Regions from separate parts of the Streptomyces sp. 4F14 genome, predicted to be linked through region 3. Evidence: riboswitches for the same ligand, from Rfam matches in the RefSeq annotation. Region 3 holds a riboswitch; each other region holds the start of a gene.
The links. Region 3 has a riboswitch for thiamine pyrophosphate ahead of ACLZOT_RS35335 (thiamine ABC transporter substrate-binding protein). Riboswitches for the same ligand answer to the same signal wherever they lie in the genome.
Positions count from the first base shown of each region.

Region 1: linked by a shared signal. The riboswitch ahead of thiC (phosphomethylpyrimidine synthase ThiC) and the one ahead of ACLZOT_RS35335 (thiamine ABC transporter substrate-binding protein) in region 3 are both predicted to bind thiamine pyrophosphate.
Region 2: linked by a shared signal. The riboswitch ahead of thiO (glycine oxidase ThiO) and the one ahead of ACLZOT_RS35335 (thiamine ABC transporter substrate-binding protein) in region 3 are both predicted to bind thiamine pyrophosphate.

Region 1 is NZ_JBLRVY010000010.1:60,903-67,205, reverse strand. Features, by position in the region: gene ACLZOT_RS18920 (YibE/F family protein) at 1-1,321, opposite strand, end outside; TPP riboswitch at 1,813-2,002, shown strand; gene thiC (phosphomethylpyrimidine synthase ThiC) at 1,995-3,794, shown strand; gene ACLZOT_RS18910 (hypothetical protein) at 3,915-4,394, shown strand; gene ACLZOT_RS18905 (DUF4241 domain-containing protein) at 4,468-5,718, shown strand; gene ACLZOT_RS18900 (hypothetical protein) at 5,784-6,303, opposite strand, start outside.
Region 2 is NZ_JBLRVY010000002.1:207,424-213,726, reverse strand. Features, by position in the region: gene metF (methylenetetrahydrofolate reductase [NAD(P)H]) at 1-614, opposite strand, end outside; gene thiE (thiamine phosphate synthase) at 694-1,350, opposite strand; gene ACLZOT_RS03265 (Rv2175c family DNA-binding protein) at 1,694-2,059, opposite strand; gene ACLZOT_RS03260 (NAD(P)/FAD-dependent oxidoreductase) at 2,166-3,398, opposite strand; gene ACLZOT_RS03255 (hypothetical protein) at 3,431-3,775, opposite strand; TPP riboswitch at 3,829-3,941, shown strand; gene thiO (glycine oxidase ThiO) at 3,939-5,105, shown strand; gene thiS (sulfur carrier protein ThiS) at 5,102-5,302, shown strand; gene ACLZOT_RS03240 (thiazole synthase) at 5,306-6,100, shown strand.
Region 3 is NZ_JBLRVY010000025.1:160,413-166,715, reverse strand. Features, by position in the region: gene ACLZOT_RS35340 (ABC transporter permease) at 1-1,580, opposite strand, end outside; gene ACLZOT_RS35335 (thiamine ABC transporter substrate-binding protein) at 1,595-2,638, opposite strand; TPP riboswitch at 2,671-2,778, opposite strand; gene rlmN (23S rRNA (adenine(2503)-C(2))-methyltransferase RlmN) at 2,798-3,904, opposite strand; gene ACLZOT_RS35325 (phosphatidate cytidylyltransferase) at 4,201-5,304, opposite strand; gene frr (ribosome recycling factor) at 5,304-5,861, opposite strand; gene pyrH (UMP kinase) at 5,980-6,303, opposite strand, start outside.

The sequences.
Region 1 (6,303 bases), on a different contig from region 3:
GCTCGCTGTTGGCGACCGTGCCGACGCCGCTGTCGGCGATCGAGAAGAGGAGCAGCAGCGGGAGGGCGGCGCCCGCGTAGGCGAGGACCAGGGTGTTGACGACGGACGCGATGTGGTCGCGGCCGATGCGGATGCCCGCCCGGTACAGGCCGCGCCAGCCCATCGTGGGGTTCGCCTCGTGCAGCTCCCAGACCGCCGAGGTCTGGGTGACCGTCACATCGTCCAGGACACCCAGCGAGCCGATGATGATGCCGGCCAGGAGCAGACCGCTCATGTCGATCGACGGGTACAGGCCGTGGATCAGGCCGGTGTTGTCGTCCGTGTTGCCCGTGAGCGCGGACCGGCCGATGAACAGCGAGCCCAGGACGCCGATCAGCAGCAGCGAGATCAGCGTGCCGAGCACCGCCACCGAGGTTCTGGCCGAGAGGCCGTGACACAGATACAGGGCGATCAGCATGATCGCGCTCGACCCGACCACCGCCACGACCAGCGGATTCGAGCCCTGGAGGATGGCCGGCAGGATGAAGAAGTTCAGGATCATGAAGCTGATCGCCAGCGCGACCAGCGCCATGACGCCCCGCAGCCGGCCGACGACCACGACGGCGATGGCGAAGATCCCGGCGAGCAGCGCCATCGGGAAGCGCCGGTTGATGTCGGCGACGGAGTACTGGAGGTCCTTCGGCGCGGACGGCTCGTACGCGACGACGACCTTCTGACCCTGCTTCAACTGCCGTGACTGGTCCGGCTGGATGATCTCCGTGAACGTACGGCCCTTGTCGCTGCCCGTGTCCACCCGGATCGTCGCCCGCTTGCAGGTGCCGCGCGCCTCCTGCACCGCCGAGGAGCCCTCGGCCGTCGAGGTGTCACCGGTCGGCGGCACCCCCGACGCGTTGACGGACGCGCAGCTCAGCTTCTCGACCTTCGTGACCGTCGCCTGCTGCGTCTGCCGGTCGAAGCCGACCCCGGTCCGCTCGTGGGGCGGAGCACCGCCGGGCCACAGCACCGCGAGCCCCACGACCACGGCCGCCGCGAAGGGGATCAGGATCGCGCCGATGACCTTGCGGAGGTGCCGGGAGACGGGGGCGGCGGGGCCATGGCTGTGCGAGTGCGAGTGGCCGCCGCCGTGCCCTCCGCCGTGCGAGTCACCGTGCCCGCCGTGCCCGCCACCGGGAGGGCCGCCGTGGGAGTGCCCATCGGATCCGGGCCCCGCGCTGTGCTGCCCGCCCTGGTGGGCGTGGGCCTCGTGCTCGGGGACGCGGGGGACGGGGCCGCTGTTGTGCGGGGGCACCTGAGGCAGGGGACCGCTGTCCTGCGGGGACATATGAGGGCCGAGGCCGCTCCCGCCCACTTGGGGCACCGGGCCGCTGTCGTGCATCGACACCCTCGGTACCGGGCCGCTCTCGTACGCCGGGCGCCTCACCTGCGGCGTAGGACCCGTGTCCTCCGGGCGCAGGGTCGGGCCGACGCCGTAGCCGTAACCCTGGGGCGCGGGGGGCGGGTTGGTGCCGGGGCCCTGCTCCCCCGTACGCCGGAAGTCCGGTGGTCTGGGGGCCGCGCCCCGGCGTGGGAGTGAGCCGAGCCGGGTGCCGGGGCGGTTGCCGGAGGGGGCGGGGCCGCGTCCGGGAACGCCGTCGCCCTCGCCCGGCGCGGAGCCGTCGGTGGGACCCGCGCCCTCACCGCCGTACCCGTCCCGGGACGGCTCGGGAGGCGGGGGGAACGGGGAGCGGGGTGTCGTGGTCACCGACCGATCATCGCAAGAACGGCAGAGGCCCACTGTTCACCGCGCCACAAATACCGCTAGCGTGGAGGCACCTTTGCACACGCGGGAGCTCGGAGCACCGGGCTGAGAGGGCGCTGACCTTCGTCTTCGCGGTGTTTCACGTGAAACGTCACCGGGTTCGAGTGATGTTTCACATGAAACATCGGCAGACGGAAGCGGCTGCGTCGACCGCTGAACCTGTTACCGGGTAATGCCGGCGTAGGGAGTAGGTCTCATGACCATCAAGGACGCACGCACGCCTGCCTCCACGCAGAACGCGGCCAGCACGGACGCGGCTGACAGCGGGGCCGGGAAGTCCATCGGCTGGCACAAGGCGTACGTCGAGGGCTCGCGCCCCGATCTGCGGGTGCCGGTCCGTCAGGTGCATCTCACCAACGGGCAGTCGGTCACCCTGTACGACACCTCGGGCCCGTACACCGACCCGTCCGCCGAGACGGACGTCCGCCGGGGCCTGTCCCCGCTGCGGGAGAACTGGATCGTCTCCCGGGGCGACACCGAGGAGTACGCGGGCCGTCCCGTCCGCCCCGAGGACGACGGGATCAAGCACACCTCTCCGCGCGGTGGCCTGCGGAATCTCGACGCGGTCTTCCCGGGCCGCCCGCGCCTGCCGCGCCGCAGCCGGGACGGACGGGCGGTCACCCAACTCGCGTACGCCCGCCGGGGCGAGGTCACGCCGGAGATGGAGTACGTGGCCATCCGGGAGAACGTCGCGCCCGAGGTCGTCCGCGAGGAGATCGCGGCGGGGCGGGCCGTCCTGCCCGCGAACGTCAACCACCCGGAGATCGAGCCGATGATCATCGGCAAGCGGTTCCTGGTGAAGGTCAACGCGAACATCGGGAACTCGGCGGTGACCTCCTCCATCGAGGAGGAGGTCGAGAAGATGACCTGGGCGACCCGCTGGGGCGCCGACACGGTCATGGACCTCTCCACCGGCCGCAACATCCACACCACCCGGGAGTGGGTGCTGCGCAACTCCCCCGTCCCCATCGGCACGGTGCCGCTCTACCAGGCGCTGGAGAAGGTCGACGGCCGGGCCGAGGAGCTGACCTGGGAGATCTACAAGGACACGGTGATCGAACAGGCCGAGCAGGGCGTGGACTACATGACGGTCCACGCCGGTGTCCGTCTCCCGTACGTCCCGCTGACCGCGAACCGCAAGACCGGCATCGTCTCGCGCGGCGGCTCGATCATGGCGGCCTGGTGCCTCGCGCATCACCGGGAGTCGTTCCTGTACGAGAACTTCGAGGAACTCTGCGAGATCCTCGCCGCGTACGACGTCACCTACTCGCTGGGCGACGGCCTGCGGCCCGGCTCGATCGCGGACGCCAACGACGAGGCGCAGTTCGCCGAGCTGCGCACGCTGGGCGAGCTCAACCGGATCGCCAAGCGCCACGACGTACAGACGATGATCGAGGGCCCCGGGCATGTCCCGATGCACAAGATCAAGGAGAACATCGACCTCCAGCAGGAGATCTGCGACGAGGCGCCGTTCTACACGCTCGGCCCGCTGACCACGGACGTCGCGCCCGCGTACGACCACATCACCTCCGGGATCGGCGCGGCGATGATCGCCTGGTGGGGGACGGCGATGCTCTGCTACGTCACGCCCAAGGAGCACCTCGGTCTCCCCAACCGCGACGACGTCAAGACCGGCGTCATCACCTACAAGATCGCCGCCCACGCGGCCGACCTCGCCAAGGGCCACCCAGGCGCCCAGGACTGGGACGACGCCCTCTCCGACGCCCGCTTCGAGTTCCGCTGGGAGGACCAGTTCAACCTGGCCCTCGACCCGGACACGGCCCGCGCCTTCCACGACGAGACCCTCCCCGCGGAGCCCGCCAAGACGGCCCACTTCTGCTCCATGTGCGGCCCGAAGTTCTGCTCCATGAAGATCTCCCAGGACATCCGCCGCGAACACGGCGGCAGCCAGGGGGAGATCGAGGAGGGCATGGCCCAGAAGTCGAAGGAGTTCGCGGCGGCGGGGAACCGGGTGTATCTGCCGATCGCGGACTGAGCAGTCCCGCTTCTCCTCGGGCCCGCGGGGGCGTAAGCCGCTGCGGGCCCGGGTTCGGAGAGACAGTCGCGTGGCACGGATCTACGATCGACAAAGGGGGAGACCACCCCGGGAGATCCGATGAACAGACGAGCGATCACCATAGGGACGCTGACGATACTCGGGTTGCTTTTCCTCCTGCCCGGGACGGCCTTTCGCCTTCCGGCCGCATCGGCTCAGGCCGCGCCGTCCTCGGCTGCGGCGACCTACGAGCGGTTGACCGCACGGGAATGGGCGCAGATCGCCAAGGACCCCGATGCGCACAGTGGGGAGCGGTACGTCGTGTACGGGGTGGTCACTCAGTTCGACGCGATGACGGGCTCGGAGACATTCCGTGCCGACGTCGACGGTGTTCGGCACGTGGAGAGCTACGAATATCCGACCAACACCATCCTGACCGGAGACGCGGCACAGCTTGAGCGTTTCATCGTGGGTGACACCTTCGAGGCGAAGGTCGAGATGAACGGGTCTCTCACGTATGAGACGCAGGTCGGGGGGTCGCTGACTGTCCCGCAGCTCCACGTGGATTCCATGGAGATGACGTCCGCCGCGACGCAGTGACCCAGCCCGGTATTCCTCGTGATGGGGCGTTGTCAGTGGCGGGGGTTACGGTTTTGGCAAGGTTGTTCGATATGTGGGGGCAAGTGTCGTGGACAAGGTGTTCGTGTCGTACGCGGTGGGGTGGGATCTGAGAGGCCGGGCCGCGGTGGGGCCGCTGTCCCGGGAACAGGCCGAGGCGCGGGACGCGGAGGGGGAGCCATATGTGATGGTCCACCGGGTGGCTGGGCGGAGGGAGCCGGTGGAGGTGCATCTTGTCGACTGGGGGGCGTCGTACGTCGGGGTGTGGGGGTACGACGAGTGGGGCCGGCGCAAGGCCGAGGCCGATTGGCGGCTGCTGGAGGAGGAGCGGGTTTTTCTGCTGCGGGTGGGGGCCTGGTTGTACGTGTCCGCCGAGCAGGAGGAGTTCGGGGGCGATGTCACGTGGGTGCGGCAGGAGCTGTACCCCGACGGCAAGGGGCGCAAGGTCGTCGAGCGGCCGAGGGGCGGGGCCACGCACACGCCCGCGGACATCGACGAGGGTGACCGATGGTTGGGCAGAGGGGCGTTGGGGGTGGGGGGAGAGGGGTGGTTGCTGGTCTCCGGGGAGACCGGGACGGCGCCGGTGGTGGTGGACGCGGAGGAGGCCGAGCCCGCCGAGCCGGTCCACGAGCCCCAGCTCTGGGTTTCGCCCCGGCCCGCAGAACCGGCCTACCTGACCGAGTTGTTCACCGTCGGGACGAAGTTCTCGACCGACGTCCAGCCGGAGATGACGGTCGTCGGGGTGCGGGAGATCGCCCGGCTGCGGGTGCCCAGCGGCAGGCTGGTCGTCGCCGATCCTTCGGCCGACGGACGTGAGCTCGTGCAGGGGTTCGCGCCGGGGACGTACCCCATGCAGGAGGCCGTCGTCGGGTACGAGTACGACTTCATGGGCGAGCATGTCGAGACGGAGGATCCCGTCGCCGTACGCCTGCTGTTGCGGGACGAGCCCGTGGCCGCCTGGGAGTTGGCGCTGGCGTCGGGGGAAGACGTCCGGTTGTTGCATGACGGCGGGGGCTTCGGATTCGGCACCGATGGAGCCCTGGGGTCCTTCGCGGACGCGTCCGGCTGGGACACGCACGTCGATCAGGTCATGACGTACTACCGGAGGCACAGCGAGAAGGTTCCCGTGGACTTCGTCGCGGACGGCCACCTGCGCAGTGTGGACGAGAGCACAGGCAGCGACCTGATCTGCTTCCCGACAGCCGGTGACGGGGGCTACCCCGTCTGGCTGGGCCGGTCGGCGTCGGGAGAGGCGGTCTCTTTCGTGGTCGTCACCGACTATCTGTCCGACCTTCGGCCGCTGTGAAAGCCCCCCTGGCTCGCGCCCCCTGTGGAGGGACGCGAGCCAGGAGCAACCGGGGATGGGTGGATCTAGTCGGGCTGGTTGTCCGGGCCGCCGAATTCCGGGCTGGTGTAGTCCGGGCTGGAGAAGCTCGGGCGGTGGCCCGGAGCGGGGCCGTCGTCGGGGCTGGTGAATCCGGGACGGTCGTATCCGATTTTCGGGAGGCGGCTGGTCGGGGACGGCGGGGCCGTCTGGGGGACCGGGGCGGTCGGGCCCTGGGTGAGCGCGTCGCGGAAGAACGGCAGGAAACCGCGCTCCAGCAGGGCCACCCGCCAGGCTTCCCTGGCCCGCTCGACCTCCTCCGCCTGTTCGTTGTACGGCCCCGCCTCCAGCGCGGGCCGGTTGCGCAGCGCGGTGAGCAGCAGTCCGACGGTGGCGACGAGGATCGCCAGCGCCGTGACCACCCCGAACACCCAGCCCGCCGTGACCAGCGCCTCGGCGAACGCCGGGGCCGGGTCGAGCGCCTTGAGCAGATAGCCGACGAGCAGGAAGATCACCGCGGCGGTCCCGGCGAGGACCGGCGTGAGCACGGCGGCGACGGCGACGGCT
Region 2 (6,303 bases), on a different contig from region 3:
TCGCGCAGGCGCAGGTAGGACTCCGGCTGGAAGAACATCTGGGTGATCGCGTAGTCCGCGCCCGCGCGGCACTTGTCGACGAAGTGCTCGACGTCCGTGTCCCAGTGGTCCGACCTCGGGTGCATCTCCGGGAACGCGGCGACGCCCACGCAGAAGTCGCCGGACTCCTTGATCAGGCGGACCAGTTCCGCCGCGTACGTCAGGCCGCTGGGGTGCGCGATCCACTCGGCCATCGGGTCGCCGGGCGGGTCGCCCCGGACCGCGAGCATGTTCCTGATGCCCGCGTCCGCGTACTGGCCGATGATGTTGCGCAGTTCGGCGATCGAGTGGTTCACGGCGGTCAGGTGCGCGACCGGGGTCAGGGTCGTGTCCGCGACGATCTGCTGGGTCTCCTTCACCGTCCCCGCGCGCGTGGAGCCGCCGGCGCCGTACGTCACCGACACGAAGTCCGGTGCCACCGCCTCGACTCTCCTGAGCGCCCGCCACAGGCTCTGCTCGCCCTTGGGTGTCTTCGGGGCCGAGAACTCGAACGAGTACGTCGTCTTGCCGGACGCCAGAATGTCACGCACCGTGCGCGCGCGATCGGTCCTTGTGGATGCGGTTCCGAGGGCCATACCCGCAGGTTAGCCAGCGCGGGCGCACTACCCCAACCAGCACTGGGAAAATGCCCAAATCCTCAGGGGTGATGTTCGGTTATCGGACGGATCCGGCCTCGTTCAGGCGCTTCCTGAAGCGGGCCGCCGCCTCGCCGGGGTCGTCCGCGTCGGCGATGGCGCGGACGACGACCACTCTGCGTGCACCCGCGTCCAGGACCTCGTCGAGGTTCGTGAGGTCGATGCCGCCGATCGCGAACCAGGGGCGGTCCGTGGCCAGGGAGGCGGTGTGGCGGACCAGGTCCAGGCCGGGGGCGTGGCGGCCGGGCTTCGTGGGGGTGGGCCAGCAGGGGCCCGTGCAGAAGTAGTCCACGCCCTCCTGGACCGCCGCGGCCTCAGCCTCCGCCGCCGAGTGCGTGGAACGGCCGATCAGCGTGTCCCCGCCCACGATCGCCCGTGCGGCGGGCACCGGGAGGTCGCCCTGCCCCAGGTGCAGGACGTCCGCGGCGGCCGCGTGGGCGATGTCCGCGCGGTCGTTCACGGCGAGGAGCCTGCCGTGCCGCGCGCAGGCGTCCGCGAAGACCGCGAGGTGCTCCAGCTCCTCCCCGGCCTCCAGCCCCTTGTCCCGCAGCTGCACGATGTCCACTCCCCCGGCGAGCACGGCGTCCAGGAACTCCGGAAGGTCACCCTGACGCTTGCGGGCGTCCACACAGAGGTAGAGACGGGCGTCGGCGAGACGGGCTGCGGCGTCGGGCATGTGGGGTTCCCCCGGGGGTGAGTGGGTGGTGGCAGTGGCGGTCTGCCGGCGGTGGCGCCCGCGCGGGAGGGGCTTCGGGTTCCGGGAGGACGTTCCCAGCACCGGGCTCGGAAAACATCCGGAGCCCGGCGGCCGTACGGAGCTGGTCAGGGCCGGCGATCGGGCCGTGGAGGTCTTCCCGCGTGCCGGGCCCCGCCGGGTCGCGGCCGCTCCGCCGGTCGGCGCGGCGCCCGCTCACGGCAGGGTGCGTCTCCGCTCGGGCCCGGCGGGGGCCGTGCCCGGCGAGGTACGGCTCCGACTCAGCCGGAGCCGTACCTCAGCCGTGCCTCGGCCTGTCTCGTGGTCAGACCGCCAGGGCCTGTGCCCTGCGTTTGACCTCGGTGCCCCGGTTCTCCAGGAGGGCCTGCGCCGGGGTGCCGGGGAGGGTGGGGTCAGGAGTGAAGAGCCACTCGATCATCTCCTCGACCGTGAAGCCGTCGTCCCGCAGGACCGTCAGGAGGCCGGGGAGGCCCTTGACGACCTTGTCGCCGTCGATGAAGGCGGCGGGGACGTGCAGCGCGCGGTTCTCACCGCGGCGTACGGCGATCAGCTGGCCCTCCTTCACCAGCTGCCGTACGCGCGTCACCTCCTCGTCGAGCTGTTCGGCGATGTCGGGCAGGGTCAGCCAGGCGGGGACAAGCGCGTCGATCTTCGTGTCAATCTCGGTCACGACACCAAGCCTGCCATCTGCCACTGACACTCGGAAGCCGGGACCACCCGGACCGGTACCTCACCGGCCCCCTGGACCCGCCCGGGAACCCCCGCGGGGAGCCCTCTCACGCCACCGCCGACTTCAGCGGCAGCCCCGCATCCGCCAACGCCTCCGCGTCCATCACGGCCCCCGCCTCGATCAGCCGCCGCCCCTGCGCCAGATCCCGGGGCCGCCCCACCGCCAGGAGCGCCGCCAGCCGCCCCTCCCGCAGCCAGCACACCGACCAGGCCGGTCCGGACGGCTCCCCGCGCCAGACCATCGTGTCGGCGCCGGCGTGGTGCCCCACGTACTGCACGAACCGCCCGAACTGCTCGGACCAGAAGTATGGGACGGGGTCGTAGGCGACGAGGGGCGCCCCGGTGGCGGCCGCGAGGATGTTCGCGGCGACCGTACGGGGGCCCTGGAGCGCGTTGTCCCAGTGGTGGATCAGGAGGCGTTCGCCGTACCGCGCGGAGGGGAACGAGGCACAGTCGCCGACCGCGTGGACGTCGGCGGCGGAGGTGCGCAGGTGGGCGTCGGTGACGACCTCGCCGTGGGCGCCCAGGGCGATCCCGGAGGACCGCAGCCACCCCGTCGCGGGCCGCGCCCCGATGCCGACGAGGACCGCGCCCGCGGGGATGCGTGTCCCGTCGTCCAGGAGCACCGCGCCCGGCTCGACGCTCCGTACGCGCGCGTGGGTGCGCAGGTCGACCCCGAGGTCGGCGTACCAGTCGGTCATCGGAGCGGCGACCTCGGCGGGCAGCGCGCCCGCGAGGGGCCGGTCGGCGGCCTCGACGACGGTGACCGCGCAGCCCGCCTCGCGCGCGGCGGTGGCGAACTCGGCGCCGATCCACCCGGCGCCCACGACCACGACGTCGTGCTGGTCGGCGAGGACGGGACGGAGGCGTTCCGCGTCGTCGAGGGTGCGCAGGAGGTGGACGCCGGGGACGCCTTCCGTGCCGGGCAGGAGGACCGGTTCGGCGCCGGTGGCGAGGACGAGCGTGTCGTACGGGACGGGGCCGCCGTCCGTGTCCACGACGTGCTCCTCGACCCGCACCGCGAGCGCCTCGCGGCCGAGGAGGAGGTCGATGCCGAGGGCGGTGAAGTCGATGTCGAAGGCGGAGCCGTCGGTCTTGCCGAGGAGGACGGCCTTGGAGAGCGGGGGGCGGTCGTACGGCTGGTGGGGTTCCGCGCCGATGACGGTGACCGTCCCGGTGAAGCCCTGTTCGCGCAGGGCGACCGCGGTCTGCACCCCGGCCATCCCGGCGCCGACGACAACCACGCGCGGGGCGTCCGTTTCCTGCGTCTGCTCGCTCACTCGATCACCATAGAGGCGTGACGTTGCGTCAGTCAGGGGCCCGGTTCCGTGACCTGCTCCACAACGCTCGTACCGGCGCCCTCCTGGGACTCCCACTCCCACGTCTCGTCGAGCCGCAGGCGCCCGTCGGGGAGCGTCACGACCGTCGACACGCAGTGGCCGGAGGCGGTCGTCCCGTCGGTGCGCAGCTGCACGTACCGGAAGTCGACGCGGTCCCCCGCGCGCGTGCCGACGAGATGGCCGCGTACGACGTCCCCGCCCGCGTAGTCGGCCCAGACCACGCCGTCGCGCTCGCGGTACGTGAACCGGGTGCCGGTGCCGACCTGTCCTGGCGCCTGGTCGGCGACGGGGGCGAACACGAGGCCGTCGAGGGTCAACTGAGGCTCCCTTTACGAGGTGCGGGGGGTGCGGGCTAGGGTGGTGGCCAACGTAAAGCACTCGCGGGAGCCCGGGCGTACCGGGCTGAGAGGGAGGCTGGCCGGCCTCCGACCGTACGAACCTGATCCGGGTCATGCCGGCGAAGGGAGGGGCTGGACGCCCATGTCGCCTACGCGTCCGTCTGACGTCCTCGTGGTCGGGGGCGGGATCATCGGGCTGGTCACCGCCTGGCGGGCCGCCCAGCGCGGTCTGAGGGCCGCTGTGCTGGATCCCGAACCGGGGGGCGGGGCCGCCCAGGTCGCCGCCGGGATGCTGGCCGCCGTCACCGAACTGCACCACGGCGAGCAGACCCTGCTGGGTCTGAACCTCGCCTCCGCGCGCCGGTACCCCGATTTCGTGGCCGAACTGGCCGAGGTCACCGGGCACGACGTCGGCTACCGCCGCTGCGGCACGCTCGCCGTCGCGCTCGATGCCGACGACCGGGCCCACCTGCGGGAACTGCACGCCCTGCAACGGCAGTCCGGGCTGGAGTCCGAGTGGCTGTCCGGGCGGGAGTGCCGCCGTCTTGAGCCGATGCTCGCGCCCGGGGTGCGCGGGGGGCTGCGTGTCGACGGCGACCATCAGGTCGATCCCCGTCGGCTCGCCGCCGCGCTGGTCGTCGCCTGTGAGCGCGCGGGGGTGGTCCTCCACCGGGAGTGGGCCGAGCGGCTCGACGTCACCGGGGGGCGGGCCACCGGCGTGCACACGCGCGCGGGCGCCTCCCTGGGCGCCGGGCAGGTCGTGCTCGCCGCGGGCAGCCTCAGCGCGCGCCTCGACGGGGTCCCCGACGCCGTACGGCCGCCCGTACGGCCCGTGAAGGGGCAGGTGCTGCGGCTCGCCGTGCCGGGGGCGTACGCGCCCTTCCTGAGCCGTACCGTGCGGGCCGTCGTCCGCGGGAGCCACGTGTACCTCGTGCCCCGCGCGAACGGGGAGCTCGTCGTGGGGGCCACCACCGAGGAACAGGGGTGGGACACCGTCGTCACCGCGGGAGGTGTGTACGAGTTGCTGCGCGACGCGCACGAGCTGGTGCCCGGGATCACCGAGCTGCCGCTCACCGAGACGCGCGCGGGGCTGCGGCCCGGGTCGCCCGACAACGCGCCTCTCCTCGGGCCCACCGGGCTCGACGGGCTGCACCTCGCCACCGGGCACTACCGCAACGGGGTCCTGTTGACGCCGGTCACCGGGGACGCGCTCGCGCACGCGTTGACCTGCGGTGAGCTGCCCGAGGAAGCCCGTCCCTTCACTCCCCGGCGCTTCGGTGCCGGCTCGCTTCTGGAGCACGCCGTATGAACATCTCCGTCAATGGCGAGGTGCGGGCCGTCGATGCCGGGACGGTGCTCGACGCCGTCGTGCGGGCGCTCGTTCCCGTGCCGGCCGGTGTCGCCGCCGCGCTCAACGAGAGCGTCGTCCCGCGCGCGGGGTGGTCGACGACCGTCCTGTGCGACGGGGATCGGGTGGAAGTCCTCACGGCTGTCCAGGGAGGTTGAACCATGGCTGATGATCCGTTTCTGCTCGGGGGTACGGCGTACTCCTCCCGGCTGATCATGGGGACCGGGGGTGCGGCCAGTCTCGACGTCCTGGAACGGGCGCTGGTCGCGTCCGGGACCGAGCTGACCACTGTCGCCATGCGGCGGGTCAACCCTTCCGTGCAGGGATCGGTTCTGTCCGTTCTTGATCGGCTCGGGGTGCGGGTGTTGCCCAATACGGCCGGCTGTTTCACCGCGGGGGAGGCCGTTCTGACCGCCCGGCTCGCGCGGGAGGCGCTCGGGACGTCGCTCGTCAAGCTCGAAGTGATCGCCGATGAGCGGACGTTGTTGCCTGATCCCGTCGAGCTGCTGGAGGCGGCGGAGGTGCTCGTCGACGACGGGTTCACCGTGCTGCCCTACACCAACGACGATCCCGTGCTCGCGCGCAAGCTGGAGGATGTGGGGTGTGCCGCGGTCATGCCGTTGGGGTCGCCGATCGGGTCCGGGCTCGGGATCCGGAATCCCCACAACTTCCAGTTGATCGTCGAGCAGGCGCGGGTGCCGGTGATTCTGGACGCGGGGGCCGGTACGGCGTCCGATGTCGCCTTCGCCATGGAGCTGGGGTGTGCGGGGGTGATGCTGGCGTCCGCGGTGACCCGGGCGCAGGATCCCGAACTGATGGCGTCGGCGATGCGCTCCGCTGTCGAGGCGGGGAGGTCGGCTCGGCTGGCGGGGCGGATTCCTCGGAGGTACTTCGCCGAGGCGTCGTCTCCTGCGGAGGGCTTGGCCGCGTTCGACCCTGAGCGTCCGGCTTTTTGATCCTTTCCCCACCCACGCACCACCCGTTTCCAGTCGATCGAGGGGTGGACGCCTCCCGTGGGGCTTCGCGCCGCCGGCGGCTTTCCGACCGGGGGCGACCCGGCGGCCTTCCGGCCGGGGGTCACACTGCGGCTATCCGACCGGAGCCACACTGCGGCCTTCCGGCCAGGGGTCACACTGCGGCCTTCCGACCGGGAGCCACA
Region 3 (6,303 bases):
GTCCGCAGCCGCTCAAGCACCAGCAGAGCCACCGCGCACACCAGCATCAGGATCGTCGAAAGGGCCATCGCCTGCCCGTAGTTGAGCTCCCCGGCCCGCCCCAGCAGCCGCGCCACGGCCACCGGCAGCGTCGGGTTGTCGGGCCGCGCGATGAACACGGTCGCCCCGAACTCCCCGAGCGACACGGCGAACGCGAACCCGGCGGCGACGAGCAACGCCCGTCGCACCAACGGGAGATCGACCTCCCGCCACACCCGCCACGGCGACGCCCCGAGCACGGCCGCCGCCTCCCGCAGCCGCTGGTCCACCGCGCGCAGCACCGGCAGCATGGTCCGCACGACGAACGGCACCCCCACGAGCGCCTGCGCCAGCGGCACCAGGATCCACGAACTCCGCAGATCCAGCGGCGGCTCGTCGAGCGAGATGAGGAACCCGAACCCGACGGTCACCGCCGACACCCCGAGCGGCAGCATCAGCAGCGCGTCGAACCCCCGCACCAGCCGCCCCGCGTCACGCCGGGCGAGCGCGGCGGCGGCGAGTCCGCCGATCAGCAGCGCGATGCCGGTCGCGACGACCGCGTACTGAAGCGAGTTGCCGATCGCCTCGATCGGCGGCACCAGGAAGACGTTGCCCTCGTCGGAGGTCAGCGCCCGGTAGTAGGCGAAGTCCGTGCCGCCGAGGGAGCGTTGGACCAGGACGGCGAGGGGGAGGACGAGAAGAAGGGCGATCGTCGTCAACACCCCGGCCAGCAGCGCCCATTGGCCGAGGCCGCGCGGCCTGCGCGCCGTCACCGACGCGTCCACCAGCCGCAGCGCGCTCTCCCGCCGCCGTACGGTCCACGCGTGCACGGCGAGGATCGCGCCCACCGACAGGAACTGAACGACCGTGAGCACAGCGGCCGTCGACAGGTCGAAGATCTCGGACGTCTGCCGGTAGATCTCGACCTCCAGCGTCGAGAACGTCGGCCCGCCGAGGATCTGCACGACCCCGAACGACGTGAACGTGAACAGGAACACCATCAGCGCGGCAGCCGCGACAGCGGGCCCGAGCGCGGGAAGGGTCACGCTGCGGAACGCCCGCAGCCGCGACGCCCCCAGCACCCGCGCCGCCTCCTCCTGCCGCGGGTCGAGCTGCGCCCAGAGCCCGCCGACGGTCCGCACGACGACCGCGTAGTTGAAGAAGACGTGCGCCAGCAGGATCGCCCACACGGTCGTGTCGAGCCGTACGCCCCACAGCTCGTCGGTGAGCCCGCCGCGTCCGACGAGCGCCAGGAACGCCGTACCGACGACGACCGTCGGCAGCACGAACGGGACGGTGACGACCGCGCGCAGCACGCCCCGGCCGGGGAAGTCGAGGCGGGCGAAGACGTACGCTCCCGGCAGCGCGATCAGCAGGGTCAGCGTGGTGGAGGCGAGTGCCTGCCAGGTCGTGAACCACAGGACGTGCCGGATGTCGGACTGCCCGAGGACGTCCCACAGCCGCCCGAGGTGCCAGGTCCCGTCGGCGTGCAGGCCGCGCAGCAGGATCGCGACGACCGGGTAGGCGAAGAAGATCCCGAAGAACGCCAGCGGCAGGGCCATCAGGCCCAGCCGGACTACTTGAGGACGAGAGAGGCCCACGTCTTGACCCAGTCGTCACGGTCGGCGGCGATCTTCGCCGGGGCCATGGTCTCGGGGGACTTCGCGGCGGGCCCGAACTTCGTGAACTCGGCCGGGACCGCGGCGCCTTGGAGCACCGGGTACACGAACATGTTCAGCGGCATGTCCTGCTGGAACTCCCTGCCGATCAGGAAGTCGATCAGCGCCTTGCCGCCCGCCGCGTTCTTCGCGTTGCTGAGCAGCCCCGCGAACTCGACCTGCCGGAAACACGTCCCTTCGGCAACCCCGGTCGGGGCCTGTGCCGGCTTCGGGTCCGCGAAGATCACCTCGGCGGGCGGGGAGGAGGCGTACGACACGACGAGCGGCCGGTCCCCCTTCGCCTTCTTGCCGCCGGCCGACCCGGAGAACACCTCGTTGTACGCCTGGTCCCAGCCGTCGACGACCTCGACGCCGTTGGCCTTGAGCTTCTTCCAGTAGTCCTGCCAGCCCCCGTCCCCGTACCTGGCGGCCGTCCCGAGCAGGAACCCGAGGCCCGGGGAGGAGGTGGAGACGTTCTCGGTGACCAGCAGGTCCTTGTACTCCGGCTTGACCAGGTCGTCGTACGTCGCCGGCGGGGCCAGCTTGTGGTCGGCGAAGTACTTCTTGTCGTAGTTGACGCAGATGTCGCCGTAGTCGATGGGCGTGACCCGGTGCTTTCCGGCGTCGAGCCGGTACTCCGCGCCGACCTGCGCGAGCCCCTTCGCCTCGTACGGCTGGAAGAGGCCGTTGTCGAGGGCGCGGGACAGGAGGGTGTTGTCGACGCCGAAGAAGACGTCGCCCTGGGGGTTGTCCTTCGTCAGGATCGCCTTGTTGACGGCCTGCCCGGCGTCGCCGTCCGTGAGGACCTTGACCTTGTAGCCGGAGGTCTTCTCGAAGGCGGCGAGGACGGGCTTGGAGACGGCCCAGGAGCTGTGGCTGACGAGGGTGACGGTCTTGGAGCCGGAGGAGGTCTGACTATCGGACTCCCCGGACGATGATCCGCACGCGGACAGCGCGACCATGCCGAGACCCACGGCGACGACGACGAACTTCTTCACGGTGATGACCGAACTTCCTACCCAGAATGACCTGGGCGAGGTTCAGAGGGTCTGCGGCCTGTGCACCGCACTCTCAGCGCTGTCGCGCTCCCCTGTCGGATATATGGATGTACGACTACGAGCTTATCGTTCGGTGGCGGCGAGCTGTCCACACGCCCCGTCGATCTCCTGGCCCCGGGTGTCCCGGACGGTGACCGGCACGCCGTGCGCGGCGATGGCCTCCACGAACGCCTTCTCGTCCTCGGGCCGCGACGCGGTCCACTTGGACCCCGGCGTCGGGTTCAGCGGGATCAGGTTGACGTGCACGGGCTTGCCGCGCAGCAGCCGCCCGAGGCGGTCGCCTCGCCAGCCCTGGTCGTTGATGTCCCGGATCAGCGCGTACTCGATCGACAGCCGGCGGCCCGACTTCTCGACGTACTCGAACCCGGCGTCGAGCACCTCGCGGACCTTCCAGCGGGTGTTGACGGGGACGAGGGTGTCGCGCAGCTCGTCGTCGGGCGCGTGCAGCGAGATCGCGAGCCGGCACTTCAGCCCCTCGTCGGCGAACCGGTTGATCGCCGGGACGAGCCCGACGGTCGAGACGGTGATCCCGCGCTGCGAGAGCCCGAGGCCGTCGGGGTTCGGGTCGGTCAGCGCGCGAATCGCACCGACGACCCGCTTGTAGTTGGCGAGGGGCTCGCCCATCCCCATGAAGACGATGTTGGAGAGCCGGGCAGGCCCCCCGGGCACTTCCCCGTCCCGCAGCGCCCGCATCCCGTCCACGATCTGGTGCACGATCTCGGCGGTGGACAGATTCCGGTCGAGACCAGCCTGCCCGGTCGCGCAGAACGGGCAGTTCATCCCGCACCCGGCCTGCGAGCTGATGCACATCGTCACCCGGTCCGGGTACCGCATCAGCACGGACTCGACGAGCGTTCCGTCGAACAGCCGCCACAGCGTCTTGCGCGTAGCCCCCTCGTCGGTCGACAGATGCCGCACGACACTCATCAGCTCAGGGAACAACGCCTCCTGAAGCTTGCCCCGCGCCCCCGCCGGAATGTCCGTCCACTCCGCCGGATCATGCGCGTACCGCGCGAAGTAGTGCTGCGAAAGCTGCTTCGCACGAAACGGCTTCTCCCCGATCTCCGCGACGACCTCTTTCCGCTCGGCGGGCGAGAGGTCGGCAAGATGCCGCGGCGGCTTCTTGGCTCCGCGGGGGGCGACGAAAGTAAGTTCTCCGGGCTTAGGCATAACACTCACCAGTGTCGCAGATCCCCACGCGTACGCCGACCGGGTCAGAAGAGCGCCAGCACGGCACCGATGACATTCGATGTGTACGACTTCGTCCGATGCCACGGCCCGCAGTACAACTTCGCCCGCCGCCGCCCGTTCTGGCTCAGCAGCGCACCGCACCACCGGCACTGTAAGTCCCCGTGATAGGTGCCGTCCTCTTCACGTCTCGCACGATTCATGCGCGCACCCTACGCAACGAGCCCCCACCCGGAGAAGGGAGGGGGCTCGGCGTTGCAAGGCTGCTACACAGCAGGTCAGCCGGAGCCGACGAACAGCACCAGCAGCGACCACACCACCGGCGCCGTCGGCAGCAAGGAGTCCAGGCGGTCCATGATTCCGCCGTGGCCCGGCAGAAGCGTGCCCATGTCCTTGATGCCCAGGTCCCGCTTGATCATCGACTCGCCGAGGTCGCCGAGTGTGGCGCTCGCGGCGACGGCGAGACCGAGGAGGAGCCCCTGCCACCAGGTGCCGTCCTCGATGACGTACTGCATGAGGAGGGCGCCGGCGGCCATCGCGAAGGCGATGGCTCCGAGCAGGCCCTCGCGGGTCTTGCCGGGGCTGATGCGGGGCGCGAGCTTGTGCTTGCCGAAGCGCCAGCCGACGGCGTACGCACCCGTATCGCTGACGACCGTCAGGACCAGGAAGACGAGCACCCGGCGGTGCCCGTCCTCGGCGGTGAGCATCAGCGCGACGAACGTGGCCAGGAAGGGCACGTAGAACGCGGCGAAGACCCCGGCCGTGACGTCCTTCAGATACCCCTCGGGGGGTTCCGTCATCCGCCAGACCAGCACAGCCAGGGCCGTGAGCGCCATGGCGACCCAGGCCCCCTCGGGCCCCCGGACGTACCCGGCGACGACCATCGCGGCCCCGCCGACGGCCAGCGGCACCAGCGGCGCCTTGATCTGCTTGCGCTCCTGGAGCCTGCTGGTCAGCTCCCACAGACCGACGACGACGGCGACCGCTATCACCCCGACGAACACGGCCTTGACGATGAACAGCGAGGCGACGATCACCGCCCCGAGCCCGACCCCGACCCCTATGGCCGCGCCCAGGTCACGGCCCGCGCTCTTCTTCTGCGGCGCGGGCTGCCGCTCGTCGGCCATGGGCTCCGGTTTCTGCGGCACCGCCGCCTGAGGCTGCGCCGACGGGATCTCGTCACGGAACAGGGGACCACCGCCCGCTGCGGCGGTCCACCGGTCGTCATCCTGGTCTCCGCCATGAGCGGGTACGTCGGGCACGATGGGCATGGGGCGAGTCTGCTGCGCCTGCGGCGCATCGTACGCGGGACCCGCCGGAGCGCCCCCCCAATACCCGGCCTGTCCGGCCTGTGGCGGCGCCCCCCAGGAAGAGTCGTTCATCAGACTTCGAGCAGCTCCGCTTCTTTGTGCTTGAGCAGCTCGTCGACCTGGGCGACGTACTTCGCGGTCAGGTCGTCGAGTTCCTTCTCGGCGCGGCGGACCTCGTCCTCGCCGGACTCCTTGTCCTTGACGAGCTTGTCGAGGGTGTCCTTGGCCTTGCGGCGGACCGCGCGGATGGAGACCCGGGAGTCCTCGGCCTTGCCGCGCGCGACCTTGATGTAGTCGCGGCGGCGCTCCTCGGTCAGCTCGGGGAAGTTGACGCGGATGATGTTGCCGTCGTTGCTCGGGTTGACCCCGAGGTCCGAGTCGCGGATCGCCTGCTCGATGTTGCGCAGCGCCGTCTTGTCGAACGGGGTGACGACGGCCATGCGCGGCTCCGGCACGGAGAACGAGGCCAGCTGGTTGATCGGCGTCGGCGCACCGTAGTACTCGGCGACGATCTTGTTGAACATCGCCGGGTGCGCACGGCCGGTGCGGATCGCGGCGAAGTCCTCCTTGGCGACCACGACGGCCTTCTCCATCTTCTCCTCGGCTTCGAGGAGGGTCTCTTCGATCACCACTTGCTCCTGCGTGTCTTGAGTAGGCCCGGCTGCGGTTACCTGTCGGCGGCGGCCGGCTGCGTCGCGTCTTCTTCCTGCACGGTTCCCGACCGGCAGGACATTGTCCATCCCCCGGTCAGGCCCGGGTGTCCTGGTCACCCACCAGCGTGCCGATCTTCTCACCCTTGACTGCGCGCGCGATATTGCCCTCGGCCAGCAGCTCGAAGACGAGGATGGGCAGCTTGTTGTCGCGGCAGAGCGTGATCGCGGTGGCGTCGGCGACCTTGAGGTCGCGGGTGATGACGTCGCCGTAGCCGAGCGCGTCGAACTTGACCGCGTCCGGGTTGGCCTTGGGGTCGGAGTCGTAGACCCCGTCGACGCCGTTCTTGCCCATGAGGAGGGCCTCGGCGTCGATCTCCAGGGCGCGCTGGGCGGCGGTGGTGTCCGTGGAGAAGTACGG